DNA from 3 places in the Streptomyces sp. NPDC001933 genome. Region 3 is predicted to be linked to each of the others. Evidence: riboswitches for the same ligand, from Rfam matches in the RefSeq annotation. Region 3 holds a riboswitch; each other region holds the start of a gene.
The links. A riboswitch is a leader RNA that binds a small molecule or an ion and turns the genes downstream of it on or off. The one in region 3 is predicted to bind thiamine pyrophosphate.
Positions count from the first base shown of each region.

Region 1: linked by a shared signal. The riboswitch ahead of thiC (phosphomethylpyrimidine synthase ThiC) and the one ahead of thiO (glycine oxidase ThiO) in region 3 are both predicted to bind thiamine pyrophosphate.
Region 2: linked by a shared signal. The riboswitch ahead of ACFYY7_RS35430 (thiamine ABC transporter substrate binding subunit) and the one ahead of thiO (glycine oxidase ThiO) in region 3 are both predicted to bind thiamine pyrophosphate.

Region 1 is NZ_JBIASS010000006.1:278,479-280,737, reverse strand. Features, by position in the region: gene thiC (phosphomethylpyrimidine synthase ThiC) at 1-1,375, opposite strand, end outside; TPP riboswitch at 1,368-1,501, opposite strand; gene ACFYY7_RS17700 (YibE/F family protein) at 1,533-2,259, shown strand, end outside.
Region 2 is NZ_JBIASS010000020.1:43,713-45,971, reverse strand. Features, by position in the region: gene rlmN (23S rRNA (adenine(2503)-C(2))-methyltransferase RlmN) at 34-1,140, shown strand; TPP riboswitch at 1,182-1,298, shown strand; gene ACFYY7_RS35430 (thiamine ABC transporter substrate binding subunit) at 1,373-2,259, shown strand, end outside.
Region 3 is NZ_JBIASS010000001.1:799,290-801,548, forward strand. Features, by position in the region: gene thiO (glycine oxidase ThiO) at 1-1,061, opposite strand, end outside; TPP riboswitch at 1,059-1,171, opposite strand; gene ACFYY7_RS03555 (hypothetical protein) at 1,221-1,565, shown strand; gene ACFYY7_RS03560 (NAD(P)/FAD-dependent oxidoreductase) at 1,594-2,259, shown strand, end outside.

The sequences.
Region 1 (2,259 bases), on a different contig from region 3:
CCTTCGGCGTGACGTAGCAGAGCATCGCCGTCCCCCACCACGCGATCATCGCCGCGCCGATGCCGGAGGTGATGTGGTCGTACGCCGGCGCGACATCGGTGGTCAGCGGGCCGAGCGTGTAGAACGGCGCCTCCTCGCAGATCTCCTGCTGGAGGTCGATGTTCTCCTTGATCTTGTGCATCGGGACATGTCCCGGCCCCTCGATCATGGTCTGGACGCCGAACCGCTTGGCGACCGTGTTCAGCTCGCCGAGCGTGCGCAGTTCGGCGAACTGCGCCTCGTCATTGGCGTCGGCGATCGAGCCGGGTCGCAGCCCGTCGCCCAGCGAGTACGTCACGTCGTAGGTTGCGAGAATCTCGCAGAGCTCCTCGAAGTGTTCGTACAGGAACGACTCCTTGTGGTGCGCGAGGCACCACGCCGCCATGATCGAGCCGCCGCGCGAGACGATGCCCGTCTTGCGGCGGGCGGTCAGCGGCACGTACGGCAGGCGCACGCCGGCGTGGACCGTCATGTAGTCGACGCCCTGCTCGGCCTGCTCGATGACGGTGTCCTTGTAGATCTCCCAGGTCAGTTCCTCCGCCCGGCCGTCGACCTTTTCGAGCGCCTGGTAGAGCGGGACAGTTCCGATCGGAACGGGTGAATTGCGCAGAACCCACTCACGGGTGGTGTGAATGTTGCGGCCGGTGGACAGATCCATGACGGTGTCGGCGCCCCAACGCGTCGCCCACGTCATCTTCTCCACCTCCTCCTCGATGGAGGACGTCACCGCGGAGTTACCGATGTTGGCATTGACCTTCACCAGGAATCGCTTGCCGATGATCATCGGCTCGATCTCGGGGTGGTTGACGTTGGCCGGCAGCACGGCCCGGCCGGCCGCGATCTCCTCGCGCACCACCTCGGGCTCGACGTTCTCCCGGATCGCCACGTACTCCATCTCCGGGGTGATCTCGCCCCGGCGGGCGTACGCGAGCTGGGTCACCGGCTGCCCGTCCCGGCTGCGGCGCGGCAGCCGCGGGCGGCCGGGGAAGACCGCGTCGAGGTTGCGCAGCCCGCCGCGCGGAGAGGTGTGCTTGAGCCCGTCGTCCTCGGGGCGGGCGGGGCGGCCCGGGTACTCCTCGGTGTCGCCGCGGGCGGTGATCCAGTTCTCCCGCAGCGGTACGAGCCCGCGGCGGACATCGGTCTCGACGGTGGGATCGGTGTACGGACCCGACGTGTCGTACAGCGTCACGTCCTTGCCGTTGGTGAGGTGCACCTGACGGACCGGCACCCGGAGGTCCGGGCGCGAGCCCTGGACGTACCCCTTGTGCCAGCCGATGGACTTCCCGGCCTCGTCGCTCTGGTTCGAGGCAGGCGTGCGTGCGTCCGATGTGGTCATGAGACCTACTCCCTACGCCGGCATTACCCGGTAACAGGTTCGGCGGTCGGCGCAGCCTGTCCCGTACGGACGTACGGAGATCAGCGCCCTCTCAGCCCGGTGCTCCGAGCTCCCGCGTGTGCAAAGGTTCCCCCACGCTAGCGCCCCGTCCGGCCTGATGAACAGTGGGCCCGTCTCCTCTTGCGATGATCGGCCGGTGACGTCCCCTCCTATCGACCTCGAAACGCAGGGCCATCAGCACGGTCACTCGCACAGCCATGGCCCCGCCGCACCCGTCTCCAGACATCTACGCAAAGTCATCGCAGCCGTACTGATCCCGTTCGCCACCGCCGTCCTCGTCGGTCTGGTGGCGCTCTGGCCGGGCGGTGCGCCGTCGCACGAGCGGACCGGCATCGGGTTCGACCGGCAGACCCAGCAGGGAAAGGTGGTGAATGTCGACATGGTGGACTGCAAGGAGGTGAACGCGGTCCAGACGCCCATGGACGGGGCCACCACACCACCCCCGGGGAGCGCGAGGGGGCTGTGCAAGAAGGCCACGATCGAGGTGACGACCGGTCATGACAAGGGCCGGACCTTCACCGAGATCGTCCAGCCCGACGCAACGCGTCAGCTGCGCGACGGTCAGGGCGTGGTCGTGGCGTACGCCCCCGACGCGCCCCGTGACCTGCAGTACTCGGTGACGGATGTGAACCGGAAGTTCCCGCTGACCCTGCTGGCCGGGATCTTCGCCCTGGTCGTGGTCGCGGTGGGCCGCATGCGCGGGGTGATGGCGCTGGTCGCGCTCGCCGTCTCGTTCGCCGTGCTGACCCTGTTCATCCTCCCGGCCATACTCCAGGGCTCCAATCCGCTGCTCGTCGCGGTGGTCGGGGCCAGTGCGATCATGC
Region 2 (2,259 bases), on a different contig from region 3:
CCTCACTGTTCTGTCTGCGACACTGGATGAACCATGCCTAAGCCCGGAGAACTCACTTTCGTCGCGCCCCGCGGAGCCAAGAAGCCGCCGCGGCATCTCGCCGACCTCACGCCCGCCGAGCGCAAGGAAGCCGTCGCCGCGATCGGCGAGAAGCCGTTCCGCGCCCAGCAGCTCTCGCAGCACTACTTCGCGCGGTACGCGCACGACCCGGCGGAGTGGACCAACATCCCGGCCGCGTCGCGGGACAAGCTCGCCGAGGCGATGTTCCCCGACCTGATGTCCGTGGTCCGCCACATCAGCTGCGACGACGACACCACCCGCAAGACGCTGTGGAAGCTGCACGACGGGACGCTCGTCGAGTCCGTCCTGATGCGCTACCCGGAGCGCGTGACGATGTGTATCTCCTCGCAGGCCGGATGCGGGATGAACTGCCCGTTCTGCGCCACCGGGCAGGCCGGCCTCGACCGCAATCTGTCGACCGCCGAGATCGTCCACCAGATCGTGGACGGCATGCGGGCCCTGCGCGACGGCGAGGTCCCCGGCGGCCCGGCGCGGCTCTCCAACATCGTCTTCATGGGCATGGGCGAGCCGCTCGCCAACTACAACCGGGTGGTCGGCGCGATCCGCCGGCTCACCGACCCGGAGCCGGACGGGCTGGGGCTCTCGCAGCGCGGGATCACCGTCTCCACGGTGGGCCTGGTGCCCGCGATGCTCCGCTTCGCCGACGAGGGCTTCAAGTGCCGTCTCGCCGTCTCGCTGCACGCGCCCGACGACGAGTTGCGCGACACCCTCGTTCCCGTGAACACGCGCTGGAAGGTCGGCGAGGTGCTGGACGCCGCGTGGGAGTACGCGGAGAAGTCCGGCCGCCGCATCTCCATCGAGTACGCGCTGATCCGCGACATCAACGACCAGGCATGGCGCGGTGACCGGCTGGGCCGGCTCCTCAAGGGCAAGCGGGTCCACGTCAATCTGATCCCGCTGAACCCCACGCCCGGTTCCAAGTGGACCGCCTCGCGGCCCGAGGACGAGAAGGCGTTCGTCGAGGCGATCGCCGCCCACGGGGTGCCGGTCACCGTGCGGGACACCCGCGGCCAGGAGATCGACGGGGCCTGCGGTCAGCTGGCGGCGGCCGAGCGCTGAGGCCGATAAGGCCCGTGTAATCTGGGCCCGAAATCAACTTCATATTCCGACAGGGGAGCGCCACAGCGCTGAGAGTGCGGCACCGAGGACAGGTCGGCCGCAGACCCTCTGAACCTCGCCCGGGTCATTCCGGGTAGGAAGTTCGGTCATCAACTCATGCTGTTGCGCCCTGCCCGCTTCCTGCGGGCAGGGCCGCGTCTCTTCCTGGCCAAAACCCAGGAGGAATACACAAATGATCACCACGCGCAGGACCAGGCAGCTCGCGGCTTCGGCCGTCGCCGCCGCGCTCGGCGTCACCGCACTCGCCGGGTGCGGTAGCTCCGACGACACGTCCTCCGGTTCCGGCGGCACGAAGGGCTCGAGCTCCAAGACCGTGACCCTCGTCAGCCACGACTCCTTCAACGCCTCCAAGGACGTGCTGAAGCAGTTCACCGAGGAGACCGGATACACCGTCAAGGTGCTGAAGAGCGGCGACGCGGGGGTCGCGCTCAACCAGGAGATCCTGACCAAGGGCTCCCCGCGCGGCGACGTGTTCTTCGGCGTCGACAACACGCTGCTCTCCCGCGCCCTCGACAGCGGGCTCTTCACGCCGTACGAGGCGAAGGGCATCGACCGGGTCGCGGCGGACACCCGGCTCGACGCCGGCCAGCACCGGGTCACTCCGATCGATACTGGTGACATCTGCGTCAACTACGACAAGAAGTACTTCGCCGACAAGAAGCTCGCGCCGCCGCGGTCCTTCGACGACCTGGCGAAGCCCGCGTACAAGGACCTGCTCGTCACCGAGAACGCCGGGACCTCCTCGCCCGGTCTCGGCTTCCTCCTCGGCACCGTCGCCACCTACGGCGAGAAGGGCTACCAGGACTACTGGAAGAAGCTGGAGCGCAACGGCGTCAAGGTCGTCGACGGCTGGGAGCAGGCGTACAACGAGGAGTTCTCCGGCTCCGCGGGCGGAAAGAAGGCCAAGGCGGACCGGCCGCTCGTCGTCTCGTACGCCTCCAGCCCGCCCGTCGAGGTGCTGTACGCGAAGCCGCAGCCGGCCGAGGCCCCGACCGGTGTCGCCACCGGGACCTGCTTCCGCCAGATCGAGTTCGCCGGCCTGCTGAACGGGGCGAAGAA
Region 3 (2,259 bases):
GTGATGGGGGTGAGCAGCACGCCGTTGCGGTGGTGGCCGGTGGCGAGGTGGAGGCCGGGCAGGGCGGTGGGGCCGAGGAGCGGAGCGTTGTCGGGGGAGGCGGGGCGGAGGCCGGCCAGGGTCTCGGTGAGCGGCAGTTCGGTGATGCCGGGGACCAGTTCGTGGGCGTCGCGCAGCAGCTCGTAGACGCCGCCCGCGGTGACGGTGGTGTCCCAGCCCATTTCCTCGCTGGTGGCGCCGACGACCAGCTCGCCGTTCTCGCGCGGTACGAGATAGAGGTGGCCGCCCCGGACCACGGCCCGGACCGTGCGGCTCAGGAACGGCGCGTACCCGGCGGGCACGGTCAGCCGCACCACCTGGCCCTTCACCGGCCGGACCGGTGGCACCACCTCGTCCGGCAGCCCCGGCAGCCGCCCGCTGAGGCTGCCCGCGGCGAGCACGACCTGGTCGGCCGCCAGCTCCGTACCGTCGTTGAGCACCGCCCCGGCGGCCCGGTCGCCCGCCACGCTCAGGCGCTCCACCCAGCCGCGGTGGAAGACCACACCGGCCCGTTCGCAGGCGGTCAGCAGGGCGGCGGCCAGCCGGCGGGGATCGATCTGGTGGTCGCCGTCGACCCGGAGACCGCCCCGGACGCCCGGCGCGAGCATCGGCTCCAGGCGGCGGCACTCACGGCCGGTGAGCCACTCCGATTCGAGGCCGGAACGCTGCTGGAGGGCGTGCAGCTCCCGCAGATGGGCGCGGTCGTCGGAGTCCAGCGCGACGGCCAGGGTGCCGCAGGCGCGAAAGCCCGTCTCCCGCCCGCTCGCCGCCTCCAGCTCGGCCACGAAGGCCGGGTAGCGGGCCGCCGAGGCGACGTTGAGGCCGAGCAGCAGTTGTTCGCCGTAGTGGAGTTCGGTGACGGCGGCCAGCATGCCGGCCGCCACCCGGGCGGCACCGCCACCCGGTTCGGGGTCGGCGAGCGCAGTGCGCAGTCCGCGCTGAGCGGCCCGCCAGGCCGTCACCAGGCCGATGATCCCGCCCCCGATGACCAGGACGTCGGATCCGTTCCGAGAAGAACGCATGGGCTTCCGGCCCCTCCCTTCGCCGGCATGACCCGGATCAGGTTCGTACGGTCGGAGGCCGCCCAGCCTCCCTCTCAGCCCGGTGCGTCCGGGCTCCCGCGAGTGCTTTACGTTGGCCACCCTAAACCCAGTCCCATCGGACCAGTAGGGAGCGGCACCGTGGCCCGTTCGCTCGACGGACTCGTCCTCGCCCCGGTCGCCGACCAGGCGCCCGGCCAGGTCGGCACCCGTACCCGCTTCACGTACCACGAGGACGACGGCCGGATCTGGGCCGAGTACGCGGGCGGCGACGTGGTGCGCGGCCATCTCGTCGGCACCCGGGACGGTGACACCCTCGACTTCCGCTACGTCCAGCTGAAGCAGGACGGAACGACGTCCAGCGGCCACTGCGTCTCCACCGTCGTCGACCTCCCGGACGGCCGGGTCCGGCTGGACGAGCGGTGGGCGTGGGAATCGCAGGAGGGCAGCGGGGCGAGCACGGTCGAGGAACTCACCCTTTCCTGACGGTCCGTCAGGTGATTATGGTGTACGGGTGAGCGATCAGCAGCAGTCAGAGCAGCCGGACCGGCGGGCAGGACACCGCGTGGTCGTCGTCGGTGCGGGCATGGCCGGGGTGCAGACCGCGGTGGCCCTGCGGGAACAGGGCTTCACCGGCCCCGTCACCCTGATCGGCGCCGAACCGCACCAGCCCTACGACCGGCCACCGCTGTCCAAGGCGGTGCTGCTCGGCAAGGCCGAGGACTCCGCCTTCGACATCGACTTCGAGGCGCTGGACATCGATCTGCAACTGGGCCGCGAAGTCACCGGAGTGCGGCCCGGCGCGCACGAACTGGACACCCCGGCAGGGCCCGTTCCCTACGACAGCCTGGTGATCGCGACCGGTGCCGAACCCGTCGTCCTGCCCGGCGCCGAGGGCGTTCCCGGCGTCCACCTGCTGCGCACCCTCGACGACGCGGCACGGCTGCGGCCGGTCCTCGACCAGCAGCACGGCGTCGTGGTCGTCGGCGCGGGCTGGATCGGCGCCGAGTTCGCCACCGCGGCCCGCGCCGCCGGCTGCGCCGTCACCGTCGTCGAGGCCGCCGACCGGCCCCTGGCGGGCGCGATGCCCGCGGAGGTCGCCGCCCCGATGGCCGCCTGGTACGCGGAGATCGGCGCCGAACTCCTCACCGGGGCCCGGGTCGAGAGCGTCGAGCCGGGC